Regions from separate parts of the Sphingomonas taxi genome, predicted to be linked through region 1. Evidence: riboswitches for the same ligand, from Rfam matches in the RefSeq annotation. Region 1 holds a riboswitch; the other holds the start of a gene.

Region 1 (9,037 bases):
CATGCCAGGTCAGCGTCGGGTCGTAGTCCCGATCGTTCCACGCAAAGGCGGCGACGCCGGTCACCGCGACGCGACTCGGCGCCTCCTGGTTCATCGGGTTGGACAGGATGCCGGTCAGCTCGCCGGACAGCCCCGCCTCGCGCCGGTCATAGGGCGCGAGCAGCAGGCGGCCGGTGGTCTGGGCGTAATCGTTGACCGGATAATTGTCCCACAGCAGCGTCTTGCGGCCGAACGCCTTGGTCGCCGCCTTGGCGTCGGGGATCGAGATCGCGGGCGGCACCACGTCGGTGCCGGTCCATTGCACGACGATGCGCGGATCGAGGTGCTGGCGCAGCGCCGCCTTGTACGGCGTTTCCTTGGCGTCGTAATATTCGGTCGGCACCATGATCAGCGGCCGCGCCTTGGGGTCCTTGGCGGTCAGGTCCTTCTGCACCGTGTTGAGCAATTGCGACTGGGCGACGCCCGCCGCCTGCGCGCCGGAGGGCCCGAAGGCGGCGGTGTCGCGTTCGCAATTCCACTTGGTATATTCGATGTCGTCGAGCGCGACGTAAAAACTGTCGATGCCGATCGCACGCAATGCGTCGAACTTGCGCTCCAGCGCCCTGGCGTCGGCGGGATCGGAGAAGCAGACGGTGGGGCCGGGCGAGATCGCATAGACGAAATCGACGTGGTTGTGCCGCGCCGTCGCCGCCAGCGTACCGAGCTCGTTCAGCGTCGCGGCGGGATAGGGCTCACGCCAGCGCGCCCGCGCGAACGGATCGTCCTTGGGGCTGTAGACATAGGTGTTCGCCTTGACGCTGGCGAGGAAGGCGAGATGCTTGGTGCGGTCCGCCATCGTCCACGGCGCGCCGTAGAAGCCCTCGATCGTGCCGCGGATCGGCATCGCCGGATGATCCCGGATCACCAGCGCGGGCAGCGTCTGCCGCCGCGCGAGCTGGCGGAAGGTCTGGGCGGCGTGGAACAGGCCGTCGGCGTCCTGGCCGGCGAGCGCGATCAGGCTGCCCTTATCGCGAGCGAGACTGGCGATCGTATAGCCTTCGGCATGGCCGTCGAGCGTCGTGCCGCTGCGCGCGAGCGCGTCGCGGATCACGCCGGCGTCGCCGGTGCCGAGCACGACATAGGTCCGGTCGAGCGTCTTCGGCACCGCGCGCGCGCTGGCGATCGTCGTCACCCCGGCGGCAGTCAGGATGCCGCGGACCAGCGCGACCGTCTCGCTCTGCGTCCCGGGTGCGACCACCAGCACCACCGAATCACCGAGCGTCACCGCGCCATCGCCGAGCGTGGTCGACGCGGGCGCGGGGAAGATCGCCGGCAGCGTCGCCGGTTCGGCCGCGCCCGCCGCGGCGGCGAACCCCGCCAGCGTGGTCGCCACTGCCGTATATACGCCGATTCCGCCCTTGCGCCGCGTCATCCTGTGCCTCCGGTATCCAATTGGTATTACGCAGGCTTAGGCAGATGTCTCACCCGCGGCAAGCCGGACGCCATACCGGCCCAGTCGAGACACGCTTCGTCACCCTCTTGATCGTATACGTCATGGCCGCTAAGGGGGCGGCAGCATCAAGAGTCGGGACGACGCCCGACACCAACCTGCTCCCGAGCAAGGTGGTGCCTCCATGCAGATGGAGGGATGTGGCCGGACCGGCAACCAACGGGATCACGCCACACGTCGCTTCGTCTCTGGTGCATCGAACCGGAACAAGGACAGCGACGTGACCGACGCCCAGCAATTCGCCAGCGACAATTATGCCGGAATCTGCCCCGAGGCGTGGCAGGCGATGGACCGTGCGAATCGCGGCTCGGCCAGCGCCTACGGCGACGACGACTGGACGCAGCGCGCCTCCGACGCCTTCCGCGACCTGTTCGAGACCGAATGCGAGGTGTTCTTCGCCTTCAACGGCACCGCCGCCAATTCGCTCGCGCTCGCCTCGCTCTGCCAATCCTATCACAGCGTGATCTGCTCGGCGCAGGCGCATGTCGAAACCGACGAATGCGGCGCGCCTGAATTCTTCTCGAACGGCTCGAAACTGCTCGTCGCGCCGACCGAGAGCGGCAAGCTCGATCCGCAGGCGATCCGCAAGCTCGCCACGGGGCGCGCCGATATCCATTTCCCCAAGCCGCGCGTTGTGACGATCACCCAGCCGACCGAGACGGGGCAGGTCTATACCGTTGCCGAGGTGCAGGCGCTGTCGGCGGTGTGCCGCGAACTCGGCCTGCGGCTGCACATGGACGGCGCCCGCTTCGCGCATGCCTGCGCGACCTTGGGATGCCGCCCGGCGGACATCACCTGGCGCGCCGGCGTCGACGTATTGTGCTTCGGCGGCACCAAGAACGGCATGGCGGTCGGCGAGGCGGTGCTGTTCTTCGATCCCGCGCTCGCGCAGGATTTCGACTATCGCTGCAAACAGGCGGGGCAGCTCGCCTCGAAGATGCGCTTCCTGTCGGCGCCCTGGGTCGGCCTGCTGGAAAGCGGCGCCTGGCTGAGCAACGCCGAACACGGCAACGCCTGCGCCGACCGGCTCGCGGCGGCGGTTGCCGATTTGCCCGGCGTCGACCTGATGTTCCCGGTCGAAGCGAATGCCGTTTTCCTCACCGCGCCCGACACGGTGCTCGACGGCCTGCGCGCGCGGGGGTGGCGCTTCTACACCTTCATCGGCGGCGGCGCGCGGTTCATGTTCGCCTGGGATGCCGATCCGGCGCGCGTCGACGCCCTGATCGCCGACCTGCGCGCCGTCGCGGGGGATGCGGGCGCGGACGCTTTCGCCTGCGCGGCTGCCTGAGCCGGATACGACAAGGGCCGGAGCGTCGCCGCTCCGGCCCTTCGTACCGCGACACTGGTCGCGATTACTTCGAGCGTTCAACCTGTTCGAAGTCGAGTTCGACCGGGGTGGCGCGACCGAAGATCGACACCGACACCTTGACCTTCGACTTGTCGAAATCGAGTTCCTCGACGATGCCGTTGAAGCTCGCGAACGGCCCTTCGAGCACCTTGACCGCGTCGCCGATCTCGTAATCGACCTTGACCTTGGTCTTCGGCGCCGCGGCGGCCTCTTCCTTGCTGTTGAGCATGCGCGCGGCCTCGGCCTCGCTGATCGCCTGCGGCTTGCCCATGCTGCCGAGGAAGCCGGTCACCTTGGGCGTGTTCTTGACGAGGTGGTAGACGTCGTCGTTCATGTTGAGCTTGGCGAGGACGTAGCCGGGCATGAACTTGCGCTCGACCGCGATCTTCTTGCCGCGGCGGGCCTCGGTCACCGTCTCGGTCGGCACCTCGATCTGCTCGACGAGCTGCTCGAGGCCGAGCCGCGTCGCTTCGGCCATGATCGCGTCGCGGACCTTGCCCTCGAAGCCCGAATAGGCGTGAATGATGTACCAGCGCGCCATTGGAAAACCCTTACTTCGCGAGCTTGAGCAGCGCCTGGACGACCGCGTTGAAGAACGTGTCGACGCCCAGGAAGAACAGCGCGAGGATCGTGGTCATGATGACCACCATCACGCCCGTCATGATCGTCTCGCGCCGGGTCGGCCAGACGACCTTCTTGGTCTCGGCCTGCACCTGACGGATGAATTCGATGGGGGTCGTCTTCGCCACTGTTTTTTCTCAAAACCCGCTGGAATCACGAAAATCCGTGTCGCTGAAGACATAAGGCCGCTGCCGCTTCCCTCATGTGGGGAACCGGCGTGGCCCGTCCTCAGCTTTCGGATGGCCTGCGCAGATAGCCGCGCGGGCCGGTAAAGGCAAGTCCGCCGGGAGGCGCCGCGCCGGCGCGCCCGCGGCGCAACTCAATGACCGTAGGTCTTGATCCCGCGCCGGCGCAGCTTCTCGCGCTTGCGCTTGCGCAAATATACGATCAGCGTCGGTATGCCGATCAGCAGCAACACGCCGATAATGGCATAAACCAGCGTAAATCGAGTAGCCTCATCCATGCCCGCTTTATAGCAGGCCGAATGTCGGCGTCACCGCCAATATGACAAAAAATTCATTGCGTTCGGTCAAGGTCCGGCCGGCGCGTCGCGGGCGGGACTGGCAGGAGTGCACGGACTCGAACCGTGGGCCCTCGGTTTTGGAGACCGATGCTCTACCAACTGAGCTACACTCCTGCAGCGCCGCGGCCTCTACCGCCTTGCGAAAAAAAGGGCAAGACGGTCCTGTGCGATCGTCATCGCACGGGTGACGGCCGGTAGCGATCTCATTATGGGGCAGTAACGAAACTGGTACGGGAGACGACGGTTGGCGAAGATCATGGCGACGGGCGCGGCACTGGCGCTCGCATGTCTGCCTGCGGTCGGAATCGCCGCAGATCCGGTCGCGGTGCCCGAGCTTGGCCCCAATCTCGAACGCTTCACTTATCCCTGGCCGGTGCAGACGATGACCTTCGACATCGTCGGTCAGCCCGCGACGATGGCCTTCATGGACATCGCCCCGGCGCGGCCGAACGGCCGCAGCGTGGTGCTGCTGCACGGCAAGAACTTCTGCGGCGCGACGTGGGAAAGCAGCGCGCGGGCGCTCGCCAATGCCGGCTATCGCGTCCTCGTTCCCGACCAGATCGGCTTCTGCAAATCGGCCAAGCCGCGCGCCGCCCAATATAGTTTCGAGATGCTGGCGTCCTTCACCCGCCGGCTGATGGAGGCGCGCGGCATCGGCCGTGCGGCGATCGTCGGTCATTCCTTCGGCGGCATGCTCGCGATGCGCTTCGCCATCCTGTATCCGGAGGCGGTCGAGCGGCTGGTGCTGGTCAATCCGCTCGGCCTCAAGGACCGGTCGGAGGAGGGGCTGCCGTACGTCGACGTCGACACGCTGTGGGCGGGCGAGCGCAAGGCGAGCTATGCGTCGATCAAGGCCTATCAGCAGCAGAATTACTATCACGGCACCTGGAAGCCGGCCTATGATCGCTGGGTGTGGATGCTGGCGGGCATGTATCAGGGGGCGGGGCGCGACGCGGTGGCGCTCGCCCAGGCCAAGACCAGCGAGATGATCAAGACGCAGCCGGTCGCGCACGAGCTGTACCGTCTGAAGCCGCCGACGACGCTGCTCATCGGCACGCTCGACCGGACCGCCTTCGGCCGGGCGCAGACGCCGCCCAACCTGCGCCAGTTCCTCGAGGCGATCCCGATCGTCGCCAAGAAAGCGGTGACGCAGATGCCCAATGCGACGCTCGTCCCGCTCGACGGGCTCGGCCATTCCCCGCAGGTCGAGGATCCGGCGCGATTCGAAAAGGTGTTGCTGGCGACGCTCGCCGCGCGGCGCTAGTCCGCCCGCTCGGGGGACGGGCGCCCCCGTTGACCCGCGGCGCGACTCTGCGTATAGGCCCGCCCCGTCCGTCGGAGCGATCCGTCGGACATGCTTGAACATTGCTGGATGCAAAGTTGTGGGGCCGGGGTGGTGCATGCGCCGCCATCCGTCCCTTTTTGTATTCCGAAGTGCTGTGAAGGCTCCAGCAAAGTAACCCACATACGAGGTGAAGGCTTCATGCCGACGATCAACCAGCTGGTCCGCAAGGGCCGCGACCCGCAGAAGGCCAAGTCGAAGGTCCCTGCGATGGAGCAGAACCCGCAGAAGCGCGGCGTCTGCACCCGCGTCTACACGACGACCCCGAAGAAGCCGAACTCGGCGCTGCGCAAGGTGGCCAAGGTCCGCCTGACCAACAGCCGCGAAGTCATCAGCTACATTCCGGGCGAAGGCCACAACCTTCAGGAGCACTCGGTGGTCCTGATCCGCGGCGGCCGTGTGCGCGATCTTCCCGGCGTCCGCTACCACGTCCTGCGCGGCGTGCTCGATACGCAGGGCGTCAAGGATCGCCGTCAGTCCCGCTCCAAGTACGGCGCCAAGCGTCCGAAGTAAGCCGGATGTCCCCTCTGGGGGATCATCCACCAGGCTGAAGTTAGAAAGGTTTTTGAAATGGCACGTCGTCGTCGTCCCGAAAAGCGGGTCATCCTGCCTGATCCCAAGTTCGGGGATGAGGTTCTCTCGAAGTTCATGAATTCGGTCATGCTCGACGGCAAGAAGTCCGTCGCGGAACTGATCGTCTACGGTGCGCTCGAAACCGTCGAAAGCCGCGCCAAGCGCGAGCCGATCGGCGTGTTCCACGACGCGCTCAACAACATCAAGCCGGGCATCGAGGTGCGTTCGCGCCGCGTCGGCGGTGCGACCTATCAGGTCCCCGTCGAGGTCCGTCCGGAGCGCGCCCAGGCGCTGGCCATCCGCTGGCTGATCGCCGCCGCCCGTGCGCGCAGCGAGAACACCATGTCGGCGCGCCTGTCGGGCGAGCTGATGGATGCCGCCAACAACCGCGGCAACGCGGTGAAGAAGCGCGAAGACACGCACCGTATGGCCGAAGCCAACCGCGCCTTCAGCCACTACCGCTGGTAAGGCTTGGAAGCCTCGACCTTCTAACCTATATCGTGGGGAGCCGGCGGAAGCTGCGCTCCCCACATCTCTAAGGAAACCACGATCATGGCCCGCAGCCATCCGCTCGATCGCTATCGCAACATCGGCATCATGGCGCACATCGACGCCGGCAAGACGACCACGACCGAGCGCATCCTCTATTACACCGGCAAGTCCTACAAGATCGGCGAAGTGCACGAAGGCACCGCGACGATGGACTGGATGGAGCAGGAGCAGGAGCGCGGGATCACGATCACGTCCGCCGCGACCACGTGCTTCTGGTCGGCTGACGAGGGCAAGGGTGCGGAACACCGCATCAACATCATCGATACCCCGGGCCACGTCGACTTCACGATCGAGGTCGAGCGTTCGCTGCGCGTGCTCGACGGTGCGGTCGCCTGCTTCGACGGCGTCGCCGGCGTCGAGCCGCAGTCCGAGACCGTGTGGCGTCAGGCCGACAAGTACGGCGTGCCGCGCATGTGCTTCGTCAACAAGCTCGACCGCACCGGTGCCGATTTCTATTTCTGCGTCGATTCGATCATCGAGCGTCTCGGTGCGCGTCCGGCCGTCCTGTACCTGCCGATCGGCATGGAAGGCGGCTTCAAGGGCCTCGTCGACCTCGTGAACAACCGCGCGATCATCTGGCTCGAAGAGAGCCTGGGCGCGAAGTTCGAATATCAGGACATCCCTGCGGACATGGCCGAGAAGGCCGCCAAGTATCGCAGCGAGCTGATCGAGATGGCGGTCGAGCAGGACGATGCGCTGATGGAGGCGTATCTCGAGGGCAACGAGCCGTCGGTCGCCGACCTCAAGATGCTGATCCGCAAGGGCACGCTCGGCATGGCATTCGTGCCGGTCGTCTGCGGCTCGGCGTTCAAGAACAAGGGCGTGCAGCCGCTGCTCGATGCGGTCGTCGACTATCTGCCGTCGCCGCTCGACGTTCCGGCGATCAAGGGCGTGAAGCTCGACGGCGAGACGCCGGACGAGCGTCCGTCGGACGACACCGCGCCGTTCTCGGCGCTGGCGTTCAAGATCATGAACGATCCGTTCGTCGGCACGCTGACCTTTGCGCGCATCTATTCGGGCAAGCTCGAGGCGGCGTCGCAGGTGACCAACTCGGTCAAGGACAAGAAGGAAAAGGTCGGCCGCATGCTGCTGATGCATGCGAACGACCGCGAGGACATCCAGGTGGCCTATGCCGGCGACATCGTCGCGCTGGCGGGTCTCAAGGATACCACGACCGGTGACACGCTCTGCGCGATCAACGCCCCGATCATCCTTGAGCGGATGGAATTCCCCGAGCCCGTGATCGAGCTGTCGGTGGAGCCGAAGACCAAGGCCGACCAGGAGAAGATGGGCGTCGCGCTCAATCGTCTCGCGCGCGAGGACCCGTCGTTCCGCGTCTCGTCGGACGCCGAATCGGGCCAGACGATCATCAAGGGGATGGGCGAGCTCCACCTCGAGATCCTCGTCGACCGCATGAAGCGCGAGTTCAAGGTCGAGGCCAACGTCGGCGCGCCGCAGGTGGCCTATCGCGAATATCTCGCGAAGAAGGTCGACATCGACTACACCCACAAGAAGCAGTCGGGTGGTTCGGGTCAGTTCGGTCGCGTCAAGCTGACGGTCGTCCCCGGCGAGCGTGGCTCGGGCTTCCAGTTCTTCGACGAGGTCAAGGGCGGCAACATCCCGAAGGAGTATATCCCCTCCGTCGAGAAGGGCATGCGCGAGACCGCCGAGACGGGTTCGCTGATCGGCTTCCCGATCATCGACTTCGAGGTCCATCTGTACGACGGCGCCTACCATGACGTCGACTCGTCGGCGCTGGCGTTCGAGATCTGCGCGCGTGGCGCGATGCGCGAAGCGGCCCAGAAGGCCGGCATCAAGTTGCTCGAGCCGATCATGAAGGTCGAGGTCGTCACCCCCGAGGATTATCTCGGCGACGTCATCGGCGACATGAACAGCCGTCGTGGCCAGATCCAGGGCACCGACAGCCGCGGCAACGCGCAGACGGTCGAGGCGATGGTGCCGCTGGCCAACATGTTCGGCTACGTGAACCAGCTCCGCTCGTTCACTCAGGGCCGCGCGCAGTACAGCATGCAGTTCTCGCACTACGACGAGGTTCCGACCAACGTCGCCGACGAGATCAAGGCGAAGATGGCCTAAGGCGCACGGGGCCAGGGTGACCTGGCCCCGGGATGCCGAAAGGCCTGCCACCCGCGCCTGATGCCGGCGGTCGCCGGACTTAGGCTGCGGGCAGGGGCTGGCGTTACCAATCATCTACCGCTAAAGGGCCGCGTTCGCGTGGCCCCGGCGGCACCGAATTCGAATCAGAAGGTAGGAAAATGGCTAAGGCAAAATTCGAGCGGAACAAGCCGCATCTCAACATCGGTACCATCGGCCACGTCGACCATGGCAAGACGTCGCTGACCGCCGCGATCACCAAGGTGCTGGCAGAGACGACCGGCGGCACCGCCGTCGACTTCGCGAACATCGACAAGGCGCCGGAAGAGCGCGAGCGCGGCATCACCATCTCGACCGCGCACGTCGAGTATGAGACGCCGAACCGCCACTATGCGCACGTCGATTGCCCGGGCCACGCCGACTATGTGAAGAACATGATCACTGGCGCCGCGCAGATGGACGGCGCGATCCTGG
Region 2 (9,037 bases), 860 kb from region 1:
TATGGCAGAAAACGAACTCGCTAAACTGATCGAAGCCCGTCGGCGGATAGCTGACCGGATGATGCCGGAGCCATCGGCTTCGAGCAAAAACACCTTCTATAAGATGCGACTTCGCGTCCGCTTCGGCAACAAGCTCAACACTGAAGCCCCAGTAATCAAGCTCAAATACAAGGGCCGGCGAGTCTTGCTGCGCCCACGACAGCAAGGGCTGACACTGGGGTCCGACGAATGGGTAATCTTTTCGGCGACCAGGTTCCCCAGCCTTGAGGCAGCCGCGAAGTTTGGGCACGACCTACAACGTTCTCTGTCCGTCATCTGTGCACTTCGTGGCCTGCCTGTGGATGTCGGCGGGGACAATAAGCCGACCGGCATGTGGTCTGATGAGATTAAGGAGGATATGTTTCGGAAAACAGGCGTCTGGTTAAGAGATGATGTTCACGGCCTGGACGTATACCCGGCGTTTGTCACTTCGCAAACGGTGTCCTTGGGCGCAACACTGATAGCGAAATTCATGATAGAGCCATATGTTGACGCAATCAATCAATCTACTAAACAAATTAGTAGACTGAGCGAGGCAAGTTCTCTGTCTTGTGAGCTATTAAACGCTTCTACTATGAGCAACCACCCCGTGGCAGCTGCCACTCTTTCATTAGCGGCCGTAGAGTTGCTGGCCGTGAACGAGAAACGAAGTCCGGAACAAAAGGAATGGATCAAGAAAATTCGTGACAGCCTTGAAGCCGACAACTCTATAAATGAGGCTGACAAAGTTGTCCTAAGAAAAGCTGTCGCAGGCATGTTCAACACGGGAATTTCGGATCGCGTTAAAAAGATGCTGGCCCGTTTGGGTATGGCGGACCGTGACGACGATTGGGATCGCATATATAAACTGCGTAGCGCGCTGTTCCACGGAGTTCGTCGCCTCTCGCAGAGCGAGATCATCAGCTTGGGCTCTGAGGCTCCGACTCTCTCTCGGCAGATCGTGCGGCGATACTTAGAAGATCAGGTAGGCGAGCTCCCCCAGTAGCTTTCACGGCCGCCCCTTGACCCTGTCGCCTGCCCGCCGCAAGCATATGACATGCATTCAGATTGGGCCACTGCCCAGGCCAACCTGCCCCCTCGGGCAAGGTGGCGAGCCACGTAGGCGATGCGGCCGGGCAGCCGGCAACGAAGCGAGGCACACACATGCACGAGTGGCACAACATCCGGCTGACCGCTGGCCAGCATAGCGGCCCAGGTGACGGCCTTTGCCTGATGGAGGCGGTGGCGCTGTTCGCCGGCGAGCGGCACGGCGACTGGCCTGCCTGCGTCTGCCCAGTGCTGATCGAGTTCGGCCGGGTCCTCAACGATGTCATGCCCGACCGATGGCGCACCGACCTACTACTGCCCCTGGTGCCAGTGCTCGTTGGGACGCGCGATACGCAATCGGATAGCTGCGGCATCACCTCCACTGGGCTGGAGCGGAAGCGCGCCGCCGCGCTGCTGGCGTGGTGTGTAAACGTCGTTGAGCGTGAGGCAGGCGGCGGCGGCGGAGAGGCCGAGCTGCGCGCTCGTGGTGCGCTCGCCGATGCCGCGGAGGCCCTGCGCTTCGGCCAAGCCCAGCACGCCGCCCGCCACGCCGCCGCCGGGCTTGCCTGGGCAGTGAAGGCCGCCGCCGATCGCGAGCTGGCCGCAGCTTTGCGCGTCGGCAAGTCGCCACAGGCGGCGGCAGGATCATGCGGTTTGAAACTCTGGCAAGCCGCGGTCGCCGCATATCGCGACGCTGCCACACGACTACCACTCACCCATGGATAGGCGACCCGTCCCCTCCCGAGCCTAAGCGAGCCACCCCTTATCGATGTGCTGCACTCATACTTCAGCGACGCCTCCCAAATCGACACGATTGGCGTAACTGTCTGATTGCTTTGCGGAAATAGCTCGCCCATGCCGACTGAATGACACGGCGAACGAAACCTATCAGGCCGAAAATCAACGTCAGTCCCCGAAAGCCAAATGCTACCGCCCTTGCGGTGGTGAGAGAGCGAGCAAGGGATAACAACCCGATTTGGGAGGCGCTTACAAAGCTCGCGGCCCCTGCCGCCGTGATGGTCTCTGCGACTTGTTACCTCTCGGGCTACTCTTACAAGTATGTCTTACTGCACAATTTCGGCTTTCGCCCTGGTTTAATTGACAGCTCGGTTCAGGATAATATTGCGTTCGGCTATCTACCGTTTGCTTTTCTCGTACTGGCGTTCCTAGGAGCATTGATCGGGCTTTGGCTGGTGCAGGAAATTGCTCGCATTGCTGGAAAATACCGGAGCGAGGAGCTGACGTGGAGCATTCGAATAAGAATGCGGCACCCCCTCAGCTCGTTAAATCTCGCACAATTTACAGGCGTGCTGCTGTCCGCTGGCATTATAGCCGGTGGCTCCACGGCAGAATGGGCAACCTATCGAATTGATACCGCTCTCTCCTCCCAGTGCATAAGTAATTGCTACCACTATCGCTTATCCATCGGTCAGATGACGGGGGTGATGGTGGCCCAGTCAAAGGAAGTCACCATCCTTGCCGGTCGCACAGATACTTACGTCGTTCCGACCTCCTCGGTGAAAAGCAGCCGGCCCGTGCGAGATCGCGCTTTTGGATGGCTGGAGCTTTAGGCAGCACGGTTGCGGGTCTGAGTGCTCACCAATGCCCAGCCTAAGGCGAAGGGCCGCCGCACATCGATCTTGACCAAGTATCGCCAGCAAGTGTGCGCTAGCGTCAGCATTCACGCCTGCCAATGATAGCCCGGCAGCAACGCTGGAGCGGAAAACTAGCGCAGGGCGGCGGCGCAAGCGGCAGGGCCAAGCGGCTTGGGCCTGTGCACGGCGTGACCAGCGCATGTCGCAACGCCGCCGCTCCTCTGATCCTGCCGCCACCGACGGGCGGTCCGAGCCTTGCCGATCGCGCGGCGGAGGAGCGGCGTCCTTGAGCCCGTTGGGCGGCGGTACGACCGCCATCGGCCCGGCGAACTCGCCTGCGTTCCTCCACGGTATCCATAAGGACCAATGGCGCAGCTAAGTTTCAGGTCTTGGGGCAATTCCGCCCCGGCGAAGGAAGTTACTATGCCTGCGTTCGACCCTGTCCTGGTCTCAGTCGAGACCGCCCGCGCCATGCTAGGCGGCGTCGGGAAGACGACCATCTATGCCATGCTATCCGCTGGCGATCTTGAAAGCGTGAAGCTCGGCAAGCGCCGGCTCATTCGCGCATCGAGCATCCACGCTATCGCCGGTCGTGCGGTGGCGGCGTGATCTGCGATGCCCGCCCGCCAAGGTCTCCGCGATTGCCCTGAACGCAAAACGGCCCCGCAGGGCTGGCACCCAGCGAGGCCGTAGATTGCTCTTCTCCGAAAGAAAGCACCATGACTAATACACCAAATATGACGGTTCAGCAAGCAAGCTTGTGCGCTGCCACCCTGACGCAAACCGTCCTTATCTTGTCCGACTTCACCCGCTTGGGCGCTTGGCTATGCTCTGAACTATGGGAAGACGGTCATCACAACGGCACTCACATCCGGTGGAACGCCGAGGGCGCCAGCCGTGTCACCGATCGGGAGCGCGCAAGGCTGCGGCTTCGCTTTGAAGAACTAGGCTTCGATGTTCCGCCCCTCGTTCTTGAAGAGGCACTGCTGCTTATGCCTTCAGCTCCGGAAGGCTTGGCTCCCGACGCCTTTCTGAACGCCCAGGGACGCCAAGCATGACCGCGCTCCTAGCGCCCGCCCCGAGCGACGCACGGACGCAGATCATGCGTGACCTCACGGCCGCGCTCGCCAATCCCGACGCAGACGAGCGTGTGGGGTTCGAGCTGTGGGACCGGGTCCGGCCGATCGCTGGATCGAGCCTCCGGTTGGCGACCCGCCTGATCCGCTTCGCTGGTCAGGATGCCGCGGCCCAGCTCGACAATGACCAACGCGCTCGTGCCGCGGTATGCATCGCGCGCGCCGGCTGGGCCGACCTTACCGCCGCCGAAATCGACCAATGCCTGCGCCGCGCCGTCGTGCGCGAAGTCGTGCGGGCGAAATCCAAAAGCAAAGGAGCGGCAGCATGAGTGCCCTCACACCCGATCGCGCCGCGATCCAGCAGTTCCTCGCCCAAGTCGGCGGAGAGGCTATCCAACTTGTCACGTTCCCGGCAGCCGGTGGCCCTTCTCAGACGCGCTGGTTTGGCGATGACGCCGCCGGCGCAGCCGTCTGGGCCGCCGAGCGCAACGTCGCCGGTGCCAACGTCTACTATTCCGTCAACGCAGTCCGTCCGGGCCTCAACAAGAAGGCGAGCAAGGAGGACGTGACCGCGATCCACTATGCCCAGGTCGACATCGATCCCCCCAAGGGTGAAGCCAACTTCGACAAGGCGGCGGCGGTGTCGAGGCTGCGCGACGCGGAGTTGCCGCCTCACGTCATCGTCGACAGCGGCGGCGGCGTGCAGGCGCTGTGGCGGGTGGATGGCCTCGACGCCCCGGCGGTGGAGGCCATCAATCGGTCGCTCATCGCCCAGTTCGGCGGCGACCCGGCGTGCTGGAACGTCGACCGCATCCTGCGTGTCGCCGGAACGATCAATCTGCCCAATGCGAAAAAGCGCAGCTCCGGCCGCGTTGCCGCCGCCGCCACCGTGCTGGGCGTCAGCGACGGCCGTACGACTCCTGCGGAGCTGACGGCGGCCTATGGAGCCACCCCGCCGCCCGAACACGCTGATAGGCCGGCTCCGGCGGCCCTGGCCGGCGGTCTGGCCTCGTTCGACGCCCTGGGCATCGGCGCGGCCGATCCACTCCGGCAGTTGCTTGCCAATCCGGCGGGCGACGACCGTTCGGCCGACACCTACGCCGCCGCGTGCGACATGCACCGTCGAGGCTTCACTGCCGATCAGATCGTCGCCGTTCTGCTCGACCCCGAGCTGCCGATCAGTGCACACTGCCTCGCCCAGGCAAACCCCGAGCGGGCGGCGCACAGGGCGGTCGAGCGCGCCCGAGCGGCTGTCGCGGCGGATGGCGACGGGTTCGAAGTGCTGGCCGAAGCACAGCGCGCGGCGGCGGCGATCAGCGCCATCCCGTTCGCATGGCCGGCGGCGCACAGCATCCCGCCGCGGCGATGGCTGTACGGTCGGCAGCTCCAGCGCGGCAACGTGGGCGCGATCGTCGCCCCCGGTGCCACCGGCAAGACCGCGCTGACCGTCGGCATGGCACTGGCGATGGCGAGCGGCAGGCCGCTGCTGGGCCATGAGGTGCATGGCGGGCCGAAGCGTGTGTGGCTCTGGAACCTGGAGGATGCGCGGGAAGAACTGAACCGCTCGATCATTGCTGCCGCGATGTACCACAACGTTGCGCCAGCCGATGCCAGTGGGCTGTTCGTCAACAGCGGCCTGACCGACGAGAGCCTGTGCACGGCCGTTGCCACGCGGCAGGGCTTCACCGTGCTCCAGCCGGTCTACAAGGCCCTGACTGATGAGATCATGGCACGCCGGATCGACTGCCTGATCGTCGACCCCTTTGTGAGCAGCCATGCCGTCAACGAGAATGACAATGGCGCGATCGACGCGGTGGCGAAGGAATGGGCGAAGGTGGCGGCGGCGGCCGACTGCGTGATCGTGCTCGTGCACCACACGTCCAAGGCAGCCGGCGCGGAGGTTACCGTCGACCGGGCGCGCGGTGCCAGCGCGCTGACCAACGCCGCGCGCTCGGTGACAGTGCTCAACCGCATGACGGACGACGAGTTCACCCGCTTCGGCCTGGGCATGAATGCCGAGCCCGGCGACGCGGGCGGCGCGCGGCGCTACTTCCGCACGTTCGACGACAAAGCCAACCGGGCACCGGCTGCCGATGGATCGGATTGGTATAGGATGGAAAGCGTCGACCTGCCCAACGGTGAGGGTGACGAGTGGATCGGCGACAGCGTCGGTGTCGCGACGCGCTACTACCCGCCGGCCGCTGGGGCAGCCGAGCCGCTGGCCCCGACCATGGCCGCTGACGTGCAGGCGATGATCGCCCAGGGCGAATGGCGCGAGAGCGACAAGGCCGAGCAGTGGGCGGGCGAAGCAGTTGCCCGGGCACTGGGGTTGGATGCCAGCGACAAGGGCCACCGCGTCCGCATCAAGGCTGTGCTGAAGGACCTGCTCGACGACGGCACGCTAGCGCGTGAAGAACGCCCCGACGCATCCAGACGTAAGCGGTGGTGGATCGTCGTCGGATCGGGGTCGCCAGCCCAACTCGCAAAATCTGCGAGTAGCCCAGAGGAGGTGCCTGCTCCAGTGCGTGCTCCAGTCGAAATCACTACTGGAGCACTGGAGCACGACGGCCCCCAGGCGGTGCTCCGCTCCAGTCAAATCCCTTTAGGGATTGACTGGAGTGGAGCGGAGCAGAACGGGGTCGGCAGGAGGCACAAAAGCACTGGAGCAAAGGAAGCAGCTGAAACGGTCGCCGCCGCCCCTGGGCAAATCTTTGCCGTGCCGGTGGTGAGCGACGGGAGCGAGTTCCTGTGAGCGCGCTTCACGACGTAGAAGGCCATGTCGCAGAAAACAACGACATGGCCGAAGATGGTTGGAGTGACGAGGAGTTCGCGCTCCAATCCATGGAAGGTCCGGCTCCGGCACTTGATGCATCCGACTTCGTTCGTGCTGTCCGCTTGCAGTCCGCGCCGGCGGAGGTCGCGACCTTCCCTCGTGTTCCGCCGCCCCCCGGCTGGGCACCGCCGCGCGCACCCTTCGACCGGTATGCGATCGACTGCCAGCCCGACGACCCGAACGACGTGGCCGGCTGGGCGCGCTGGCTACGGGCGCTGGATGAGCGTGGGTCCACCAGCTACCGCAAGTTTTGCTGGAGGCACGGCGAAGACCGCAAGATGCGGCGGGTGCTTCTCCGCCTCGCTACGTCCAGGGGGCTCCCCGCGGGTCTGTGCGCAGCGATGGGCCTGATCCCGCTCCGTCAGCAGTGCGGGGCCTGGGCGAGGCAGGCAGGCCGCCCCTGCCGCAACTATGCCGGCCCGAACGGCCGCTGCCGTTTCCACGGCGGCCGATCGCGTCCACCACGTGGCAATAAGAACGGGCAGAAGCATGGGCGCTACTCGATCGAGGCTCGGCGGGCCCGGTACGCCGAGAAGCAGCAGGAGGGCCATCAGCCGAGGCAGCCGGAGCCGCTCTGAGCGGCTTGGCCATCCGCTACCAGCAGCTCTACCTGGGCTGCCGCACGTAATACGCCATGGCATCTTTCTCCGGCGTATTGCCATTGAACACCGGATAGTAGGCATTGGCGGGCTCGGAAGCACAGATGAAACGGTGAACCGTTTCCTGGCTGGTGCCGGGTATCACGTCGGACAGAGCTTCGTTCTCTGTCTGCGTTGTTGGTAGGCCATCCGTTGCATAGGTCACGAGCGTTTTGATGCGCATCTGAGGCTCGTCGCCACACCGAACCTCTTCTAAGAACTTCGAGTGCTGCAAACGGATCGGCCGCTTACCGTCCACCACCTCGTAGACATCGACCCAAGCCCGAGCGAGACGACTGGGCGTAGCATCCTTGATCGTGTTTCGATCAACGTAGAAGCGGACCTGTTTCAAGCCGTCGTTTACAGTGCTGACGAAGAAGAAGTCCGTCTCAGCATTGCGGGCACGGACCTCGGCATCATGCGCCTCGGTAATTTCGTACATCGAGCGCTGGGCGTGCAGCGCCGACGCGGACCCGCCCAGAATGAGGAAAGCCCCGATGGAGGCGCGCAGAACGGTAACTCTCATTTTCCAAACACCACCTTGAGCAGCGACAGAACGGGCAGGGAGTGCCCCTTTGCTGGGTCCGCGAATGGCTCCGAGCCGTCGGTAAGCGTCATCTCGACCCGCCGCTCCAGCTTAGTGCAGTCAAACCCCGCCATGCTGGGCTTGTCTTTCCGCTCTCGGATGGCGAACACCTTCTTCAGCTTCTGGTCGACCCGGACGGAGTAACGTGCACAGGCCGGATCGTCGTTCTCGTAGCTGACCTGATCGACGCTCCACGTAGCGGGGTAGATCGAGAGGTCGGGTGAGTTCACGTACTGGTCGTTGATGCTGTAGCTGACCTCGTAACAGCGCCCCTCGTCACGACGGCACTCGATCCGCACGGCTCCTGGAACAAGCGCGCTACCGCCGTCGATCCGGTTCCAGCGCCCCTGGGCAACAGTCAGATCGCCCGTGCTGACTACCGTCGCGAGGGTAGCAGGATACGCTGGTGAGTTAGCCTGGATGACCGCAATCTCGCGCGCCCCCTCGAACAGGAGCAGCATGACGAAGAAGGCGACTTTCCACCAGTTCCACCGACGCCACCAAACCACCTCTTGATCCACCAGACATGCCCCTATCGATCTGATGAAGGCTAGGCGTCGTAGCCGGCTCGACGCAAGGGCGAGTCTCTGTAGGCACGGTCGAGTGGTACAGAGCTAGCCTATGAATTTAGCTAGGGCGGTAAGTAGCGCCATGATCTTACCTTCAAGAATCAGCCACGTAGGCACTCCCACGAAGGCAGCGGCGGCAGCCTTACCTACAGTCTTAGCAAACTCATCGGCGGCAGCATCAGCCTTGCCGCCGATCCATTTGGCGACCTTGCCGGCCAATCGTGCGATCGTTTGTCCAGCACTGCGCAACTTGCTAGTCGATGGCGTCGTACTCACAGCTTCCTGCTGAACGACGGCCAGTGCAGTTAGAGCTTCCGCCCGGTCAGCCTCCGAGATCGCGAACTCAAGGGGCGGCTGATTGTGGCCGATCCCAGCCACGCCTCCGTCGGTATCGCCATCGTCGTTGCCTGTGGGCACAGCTCTCAGAGCGCGCTCGGCATCCGCGACGGCGGCGAGAAGCTCAGCGGTCCTCCCCTGTCTGGTGTCGGAGATGGACGCAAATGACGAAAAGTCCGTCGAGCCATCCGTCTGGATCGCGAACCGCAGGTGCATGACGTTCAAAGACGGAGTAGCCGAGTAGCCGACCTCCAGCGGCTCTACCGCAGCGTAGAAGCCTGCCGAGTTCCGCAGCAAAGCAACTTGCCCGACCCCGAGTGTCTGGACACGTGATGTGAA

Evidence for each region. Region 1 has a riboswitch for S-adenosylmethionine ahead of MC45_RS11905 (threonine aldolase family protein). Riboswitches for the same ligand answer to the same signal wherever they lie in the genome.
Region 2: another riboswitch for S-adenosylmethionine. It lies ahead of MC45_RS18645 (hypothetical protein); the one in region 1 lies ahead of MC45_RS11905 (threonine aldolase family protein).

What each region holds. Positions count from the first base shown of each region.
Region 1 covers NZ_CP009571.1:2,599,184-2,608,220, reverse strand. The annotation lists gene MC45_RS11910 (glycoside hydrolase family 84 protein) at 1-1,411, opposite strand, end outside; SAM-I-IV-variant riboswitch at 1,550-1,659, shown strand; gene MC45_RS11905 (threonine aldolase family protein) at 1,710-2,777, shown strand; gene nusG (transcription termination/antitermination protein NusG) at 2,842-3,378, opposite strand; gene secE (preprotein translocase subunit SecE) at 3,389-3,586, opposite strand; gene MC45_RS19325 (LPXTG cell wall anchor domain-containing protein) at 3,778-3,921, opposite strand; tRNA gene MC45_RS11890 (tRNA-Trp) at 4,020-4,095, opposite strand; gene MC45_RS11885 (alpha/beta fold hydrolase) at 4,226-5,245, shown strand; gene rpsL (30S ribosomal protein S12) at 5,465-5,836, shown strand; gene rpsG (30S ribosomal protein S7) at 5,894-6,364, shown strand; gene fusA (elongation factor G) at 6,449-8,545, shown strand; gene tuf (elongation factor Tu) at 8,725-9,037, shown strand, end outside.
Region 2 covers NZ_CP009571.1:3,461,201-3,470,237, reverse strand. The annotation lists gene MC45_RS19395 (hypothetical protein) at 2-1,024, shown strand; SAM-I-IV-variant riboswitch at 1,073-1,179, shown strand; gene MC45_RS18645 (hypothetical protein) at 1,183-1,791, shown strand; gene MC45_RS19390 (hypothetical protein) at 1,932-2,636, shown strand; gene MC45_RS15900 (helix-turn-helix transcriptional regulator) at 3,084-3,269, shown strand; gene MC45_RS19385 (hypothetical protein) at 3,380-3,718, shown strand; gene MC45_RS19615 (hypothetical protein) at 3,763-4,065, shown strand; gene MC45_RS18640 (AAA family ATPase) at 4,062-6,488, shown strand; gene MC45_RS15885 (hypothetical protein) at 6,485-7,147, shown strand; gene MC45_RS15880 (hypothetical protein) at 7,176-7,733, opposite strand; gene MC45_RS15875 (hypothetical protein) at 7,730-8,314, opposite strand; gene MC45_RS15870 (hypothetical protein) at 8,408-9,037, opposite strand, start outside.